Regions from separate parts of the Candidatus Sarcina troglodytae genome, predicted to be linked through region 1. Evidence: a T-box and tRNA genes for the amino acid it is inferred to sense, from the RefSeq annotation. Region 1 holds a T-box; the other holds one or more tRNA genes.
The links. A T-box is a leader RNA that pairs with one kind of tRNA and senses whether it is charged. The one in region 1 lies ahead of argS (arginine--tRNA ligase), so its partner is inferred to be a tRNA-Arg.
Positions count from the first base shown of each region.

Region 2: it has a tRNA-Arg gene. The T-box ahead of argS (arginine--tRNA ligase) is inferred to sense a tRNA for this amino acid. The anticodon was not compared.

Region 1 covers NZ_CP051754.1:1,473,975-1,478,158, forward strand. The annotation lists gene HH195_RS06605 (FeoB-associated Cys-rich membrane protein) at 1-65, shown strand, start outside; gene argS (arginine--tRNA ligase) at 77-1,768, opposite strand; T-box leader at 1,824-2,046, opposite strand; gene HH195_RS06615 (CapA family protein) at 2,132-3,304, opposite strand; gene HH195_RS06620 (site-2 protease family protein) at 3,466-4,092, opposite strand.
Region 2 covers NZ_CP051754.1:2,024,658-2,028,841, forward strand. The annotation lists SAM riboswitch class I at 67-214, opposite strand; gene HH195_RS09355 (pyridoxamine kinase) at 304-1,137, opposite strand; tRNA gene HH195_RS09360 (tRNA-Gly) at 1,239-1,312, opposite strand; tRNA gene HH195_RS09365 (tRNA-Lys) at 1,316-1,391, opposite strand; tRNA gene HH195_RS09370 (tRNA-Gly) at 1,415-1,488, opposite strand; tRNA gene HH195_RS09375 (tRNA-Lys) at 1,492-1,567, opposite strand; tRNA gene HH195_RS09380 (tRNA-Gly) at 1,590-1,663, opposite strand; tRNA gene HH195_RS09385 (tRNA-Gln) at 1,665-1,739, opposite strand; tRNA gene HH195_RS09390 (tRNA-Arg) at 1,743-1,819, opposite strand; gene HH195_RS09395 (hypothetical protein) at 1,928-2,599, opposite strand; gene HH195_RS09400 (HNH endonuclease signature motif containing protein) at 2,762-3,166, shown strand; tRNA gene HH195_RS09405 (tRNA-Gly) at 3,240-3,314, opposite strand; tRNA gene HH195_RS09410 (tRNA-Leu) at 3,330-3,413, opposite strand; gene lacZ (beta-galactosidase, LacZ type) at 3,641-4,184, opposite strand, start outside.

The DNA.
Region 1 (4,184 bases):
GTTCAAATTGTTCAACTAAATGTTCTAAATATAAAAATCAAGAAAAAAAACCACCTAAAAATTAGGTGGTTTTTAATTACATTTCCTCTACAACATTTATTCCTATTAAGTTTAAAGAATTCTTTATAACTTGAGCTGTTGCTTCTATAAGCTTTAATCTTGCTACTTTTAAACCAGTATCTTCTAAATTTAATACACTATGAGCATTATAGAACTTATTAAACGCTTTTGCTACTTCTATTGTATATCTTGTTACAACAGACGGCTCTAATCTATCTATAGCAAGAAGTATTGCTTTATTAAATCCTTCTAAAACTTTTGTAAGTTCAAACTCCTCTTTAGAAGTTAATTTAGAAAAATCAGCATCCCCATTTATTCCTTCTGATTTTCTTAATATACTTTTTGCCCTTGCATAAGAATATTGAACATATGGACCTGTTTCTCCTTCAAAGCTTAACATCTCATCCCAATCAAATACAATATCCTTTTCTCTTGAATTTTTTAAATACGTAAATAAAACTGCACCTATACCAATTTCCTTAGCCACAATCTCTTTTTCTTTAAGTTCTGGATTTTTAACATTTATTGTTTCTAAAGTTTTAGCAACTGCTTCCTTTAATAACTCTTCAAGTAAAACTACATTTCCTTTTCTAGTTGAAAGCTTTCTATCCGCAAATTTTACAAGACCAAAAGGTATATGAACACAATCCTTCGCCCAAGTATGTCCTGCAAGTTCTAATGTCTTAAACACTTGTTTAAAGTGTAAAATTTGATCTTTTCCAACTACATAAATACATTTATCAAAGTTGTAATGTTTTTTTCTATACATTGCAGCAGCTAAATCTCTTGTTGCATATATTGATGCTCCATCTGATTTTACAACTATACAAGGTGGCATGTTGTATTCATCAAGCATAACAACTTTCGCTCCATTACTATCTGTCAACACATTTTTCTCTTCAAGTTCTTTAACAACTATATCCATCTTGTCATTATAGAAACTTTCCCCTGCCCATGAGTCAAAATCAACACCTAATATGCTATATATATTATTAAATTCTTTTAATGATAAATCCTTAAATCTTTTCCAAAGCTCAACTGCTTCGTTATCTCCATCTTCTAGCTTTTTAAAATACATCCTTCCTTCATCTTCTAAACTAGGATTTTTTTCAGCCTCATCATGGAATTTTACATATATTCTTAAAAGTTCTGTTATAGGGCTTTTTTCTATTGCCTCTTCATTTCCCCATCTTTTATATGCTGAAATAAGTTTACCAAACTGAGTACCCCAATCACCTAAATGGTTTATTCTTACAGTATCATAACCTTCAAATTTTAGCATTTTATATAACGCATTTCCTATAGCTGTTGTAAAAAGATGCCCAACATGAAATGGCTTTGCAATGTTTGGTGAAGAGTATTCAACTAAATATCTTTTTCCATCCCCAATTTTTGAAGAACCATAAGAATCTTTTTCAGACAATATTTCATTTACTATACTTTCACTAAATTTAACCTTATCCATAAAAAAGTTAATATAAGGTCCTAAACTTTCAACTTTTTCAAATCCATCCTTATTTATAACATCCGCTATATCTTTAGCTATCATGTTAGGGGCTTTTTTCATAACCTTAGCTAATTGAAAACAAGGAAATGCAAAATCACCCATATCACTTTTAGGTGGTATTTCTATAAGACTTTCTATTTTGTCTAAATCTAAATCGATATTTTCTTTTAATCTTGTAGCTACTATTTTTTTGTAATCCATACTTATTTTCCTCCAAAATAATTTATTAATAAAATAAAAAATCCGTCTCTTAAACTCAAGAGACGGATGTATTCCGCGGTACCACTCTAATTGGCTTTAAACCCACTTTTTATTTTAACGCATTAACTTTTGCGGCATCATACCCTACTACTTTAAATACAAAGATTCTGGCAGCATCTCTAAGGTTCTTTTCATCTATTTTATTTTTTGGAACTTACACCATACTCCCACTCGCTTTGAAAATGAAAATACACTACTCTCCTCTTCAATGATTTTATTTATATTTTAAATTTAACATATGTTTTATTATATATTGTTTATGAATATTGTCAAGACATATAAAAACACATTTTTTGAAACAAGCTAATCATTTAATATACTTTTAATTGATTGTACTGAATCTTCTAAAGAATCTAATATACTCTGTGGAATTTCTTCTTTATTTTTATAACCTAGTACATTATTACTATCTAATATATAATACTTGCTATCTCCATCTTCAGTTTTATACTTTAATGTCCAAGTTGGTATATAATTAAAAGATACTAAATTTACATCCCCATTAAACTTTTTTTGTAACTCTAAATTCAAAATAATACTATCTTCGCATAACTTATTTCCCATGGTTTCTTTTCTCTGATTAGAAATAAAATTTCCCATCGAATAAACCACCAAAGTAGAATTTCCATTTTCATTACTAATTATAGTTTCTATAGGTTCTATAACATTTGGGTGTGAACCTAAAATTACATCTACATCATAAGAATTTAATTTTTGCGCAATATATTTTTGTTTCTCATTTATCTCTGTACTATATTCATCTCCCCAATGCATTCCAACAACTATAAATTTTGCCCCGTCATTTTTCATATCCTCTATCTCTTTTTCTATTTTTAAAAGATCATTATCTAAATCATCATAACTATAGCTATTTATTAACTCCAAAATATCCTCATCATTACCTTCAAAACAATCACTAAAAGTATAAGACGTAAATCCAATCTTTATTCCTTTTATTTTCTCTATCACATACGTCTTATCATCTTTTTTTTGCCTTATACCAGTATATTTTAAGTTTGATTTCTTTAAATTCTCTATAGTATTAAAATATCCAACATTTAATGAATCTAAAATATTATCATTTGCAGCATTTATTATATCAAATCCAGTATTTTTTAAAGCATTTAACATAGCTTCAGGAGTATTAAATCTTGGATACCCAGAGTAACCAAGTTCCTTACCTCCAAAAGATCCTTCTATTGTACAATAAGCCAAATCCGCTTCTTCAATATATTTTTTTATATACTTAAAATTCTCATCAAATTCATAATCATAACTTTCATTATTATATGCAGATATTATTTGATCATAATGTACTAATATATTTCCAACAGCTACTACATTTACAGTTTTCTTATTATCTATATTTAAAGCTTCAATCACATTATTTTTTTTATTATATTCTACAAATATATTAATCATAAAGATTACCATAGAAATAAAAAGTAAAATAACTACTCTATTTTTTCCTCTCATAATATTCTCCTTTTTACTTTTTATAATATTTTAACATATTTTAACATAAATATAAATATTATGTTAAAATATTTGATTTTATCACATAACATTTCTACAATAAAAAAATAAAAGATAGAAAAACTAAACTTCTATCTTTCATAACCAAAATGAATTTAACTTTAAAGTATGATAGCCCACATATTTATAAAAGCATTTATTATATAGCTACATGGATATATTAATAAATTTGAACCTATTAACAAAACAGCTATTAAAATAATTACATAATATCTATAAATAGTCCCTGCAATTTTATGAAATAAACTTGGAAATAAATCTGCAAGTATTCTAAATCCATCCAATCCCGGAAGAGGAAGTATATTAAATACAAACAAATTAACATTAATCATTATTATGTAATACAAAACCAAACTTATTATTTGCATTGTATCACTTCTCTCTCCAAATAATACAATCAATAATACATAAAATAATGAAGCAATAAATGCTACAAATAAATTTGAAAAAAGAGCTGCAAAATTTACTTTAAGTGCATCACGTCTTGGATTTTTAAAAGCATTTCTATTTATTTCTACAGCCTTACTCCATCCAAAACTAAGAAATAACATAAAAATAAGCCCCATTATATCTATATGCGCAAAAGGATCTAATGTCAAGCGTCCTTGTAATCTTGGGGTCTTATCTCCTAACATATCAGCAACTCTTGCACGAGCATATTCTTTAATGCTAAATGCTATTAAAAGTGCTGGTATGGTTAGAAAAATTTCTAAAAGTTTATCTGCCATTAAGTTTCCTCCTATATTTTATTAAATCATTATATCATAGTAAGTTTTAATTTTCATTAATTAAAACTTAAAAAGGCTATCATTAATATAGT
Region 2 (4,184 bases), 550 kb from region 1:
ATAATAGCATTTATAAAATAAAAAAACTTCTGCCGATTTAGACAGAAGCTACATATACGTGTTTATCACTTATCTCTCAGTTAAATCTGCAGGAATTAGCACCACTATATTTTAATATTACTAATAAAAGCCTAAATACACTTATTAAAAGCAAATTAATAATATTGGTTGCTGGGCTTCACAGGGCCAGTCCCTCCGCCTCTCTTGATAAGAATTATTCGATTTTTATTTATATTAACATCTATTATAAAATTTGTCAATCATAAATTTATATATATTTTCTACATTTTATTAAATTTTTTTCTAAATATCCTTTAAAAATTTTTCTAAAATTATCCCTTGATTTTTAGGATAATCAAGTTTAGAACTATTTTTAATTACTTTTTGTAGAAAATCACAAGCTTTTTTTACAGATTCCTCAAAAGATTTGTTTTGCATCATTGAGCCTATTACAATCGAAGTAAATGCATCCCCAGTTCCAGAGTAAGAAGCATTTATCCTTTTGTTTTTTATTTTAATAATCTTCCTTTCTTCTTTATCATAAGCTATAGTATTTATATACTCCTTATTATACTCATTTACTACACTAGTTATGATAACTTTTTTTATCCCTAACTTACTAAGTTCTATAGCATATTCTTCAACTTCTTCATTTGTGAAAAACTCTTTATATTCTTTTCCAAGTAAAAAACAAGCCTCTGTTATATTAGGTGTTATAATATCAGAAAATGCTATAAGCTTTTTCATACTTTCTACCATCTTAGTATCTATTCCAATATAAAGTTTCCCATTATCCCCCATAACAGGATCAACAACTACAAGTGTATCATTTTTTTTAAAACTTCTTATAAAATCAATTACAAAATTAACTTGATTAGAGTTTCCTAAATACCCACTATAAATACATTGAAAATTTATTTCTAAACCTTCCCAATGTTTTTTAGCCTCTTGCATAAAATCACTCAAATCAACAAAAGCCGGTTTGCCAAACCCACCTGTATGTGTAGATAAAATAGCCGTTGGCATAGGACAAACTTCATTTCCCATAACAGATAAAATAGGTATTATTGTAGTTAATGATGCTTTCCCAAAACAGGACATATCATGTATGGCTGCAATTCTTTTTATATAATTCATATTTTTTACTCTAGCCTTATTTTAGACAATCCTTTCTTACATATTTTCATTTTTATATAACAAAAACAGTTTGATAATAGCTTATCAAACTGTTCTTTATTTGGAGCGGGTACTGAGAATCGAACTCAGGTGTTCAGCTTGGAAGGCTGACATTCTACCATTGAACTACACCCGCATATGGTGCATCATCAGGGGATCGAACCCTGGACACCCTGATTAAGAGTCAGGTGCTCTACCAACTGAGCTAATAATGCACAAAACTGTTTTTAATTTTTAATGGAGCGGGTACTGAGAATCGAACTCAGGTGTTCAGCTTGGAAGGCTGACATTCTACCATTGAACTACACCCGCATATGGTGCATCATCAGGGGATCGAACCCTGGACACCCTGATTAAGAGTCAGGTGCTCTACCAACTGAGCTAATAATGCACAAAACTGTTTTTAATTTTAATGGAGCGGGTACCGGGAATCGAACCCGGGTGTTCAGCTTGGAAGGCTGACATTCTACCATTGAACTACACCCGCATGGCTGGGATAGCAGGATTCGAACCTACGAGTAACGGAGTCAAAGTCCGTTGCCTTACCGCTTGGCGATATCCCAAAATGGTGTACCTTTAGGGATTCGAACCCCAGGCCCACGCCTTAGAAGGGCGTTGCTCTATCCAGCTGAGCTAAAGATACACGTTTTTGCTTGTACGTTTTTCAACGACAAGATAAATTATATAACATGTAATTTATCTTGTCAATACATTTTATTATTTTTATTTTATATATACAACATGATAAATATTAAATTATTTCCTTTAGTTCTTTGAATAAATATTGCTTTAACTGTTCTCCTTTTTGCCTATCCTTACTTGCCTGCTCACAAAAATTTAACCATTCATCTCTAGTCATAGACGTTTCTTGTTTAAAACATTTCGTATAATTCGTCTGAGAAATCGTTTTTATAACAAATTCACCTAATTCCTTAGAACTAAAAAATGCTTTCATATATAAAAACGAATTAGCATCACCTATCCAATTAGAGTTAAATTTACTACAAAAACTTATAATTTTTCTATGACAATCTTCATTTTTAAATCTCCATAAATTTTTAATTTCCTTTATATCGTCTTCTATATATTTTCTTTCATCATCTGTAACTTTATTCTTTATCACCGCATCATTAAGTATAGAATCTACTGTTGCTATCGGAATTTTAGTAATAGTTTTTTCTCTTCCATAAATCCACATATAATAAGCTTGTGGCAAAAAGCAATACTGTACATATCCCAAAAAAGCATCTATATTTGGAGCAGGCACCCATCCACTTTCTACCCCAGATTTTTTAGTGAAAATAGTATAATGGAGATATATAGTTTTATCTGTTATATAGTCATATCTAAACACCCGTTCTCTTAAAGTTTTATTCTTTCGTATAAAAGGCTCCCAATAAGATATAGAATTATAATTTTTCACAAACTCTCCCCCTATATATAATAAAATCACTATTTACTTCCATAAACTTAATAAAAACACCTTTAATTATTTCTATTAATTATAATAATTTATTGATTCAGTTTATTCTTTATGATAGTTTATATATATATTTATTTTTTATATTTATTTAGAGGTGATTATTTGAGTTATTCTTGTGAAATATGCAAAAAAGATGGTGATATCCATCATATAGTTCATAGAAGCGAAGGTGGGTTAGACTTTAAATTAAATTATAAATATTTATGTCCAAACCATCATAGGGGTAAAAATGGACCTCACAAAAATAAATTTGTAGATTTAAACTATAAATTAGAAATGCAAATAGCCCTAGAATCAACTCTAAAAAAAGAATTTTACTCACTAGATGAAATATACGAACTAACTCATATTAAAAAAAACCAATTGAAAAAACTTAGTAAGAATTTGAAATTATATAAAGAAGGTTATATGTCTAAGGATATAATATTTGAACTTATGGGTAGAAAAAAATATTCTAAAGAATATATAGAAGATTTATTAATTGAAGAATTGTTTTCACATTTATAATCATTAACACTTTAATTGTTAAAATTTTTTTATTAAAAAATAAAAAAGTAGTTATAAAACTACTCTTATAAATTGGAGCGGAAGACGGGACTCGAACCCGCAACTTTCACCTTGGCAAGGTGACACTCTACCATTGAGTCACTTCCGCATATTAATTTAAAATTGGTGCAGATGAAGGGAGTCGAACCCCCACGCCAAAGGCGCTAGATCCTAAGTCTAGTGCGTCTGCCAATTCCGCCACATCTGCATCTTATTTATATTTTATCAAATAACTATAGTATTTGCAAGTATAAAAATAAATTAACTTTCATTCTTACACCTTATCTGCATCTAATTAAATGATTAAAATTTTAACTCTCTACTTTAAAATAACAGTATTGATTTTAAATAAAAATGAAAAATATTTTAACTCTAAAAATATCTCATATTTACCTAAAATCAATAACTGTTTAAACAAACTAAATTAAATCTTTTTTATATTTTTGAAATAGTAAATGTATACTCTATATCCTCATTTGATGGAATTAGATATTCATTATGAACCGGAGCTCCCCAACTATCATCTCCACCAACACCCATTTGTTTTCCAATTATACGAACCCACGTATAATTTACATATGGTAACTCATATATATGCATTGCATTTTCAATTTCATATGCGCTATATGGAAGCACACTTAATTCAAATGGAGTATCTTTATATTTAAATGTTAATCCCTCTCCATCTTTATTAGTTACTTTTACCCATCTCACATTTGTCCTATTTCCACATTCTTGAGGTATTAAATATCTTGACATATTTTCTCTTGCTGTGCTTTCAAATACATTAAGTCTTGCACCTTCTTTTCTGTCGATATAATTTTCTTCTGGACCATAACCATAATACTTAAAGTTTTCAAATTCTTTTTTAAGTTTAAAATCCATAGAAATTAAAGGAATTTCAGATAATCCTTCTACCCCTTTATATTTAATGTTTACATCTATATCTCCATGTTTTTTCACTGTATACTTAACTATA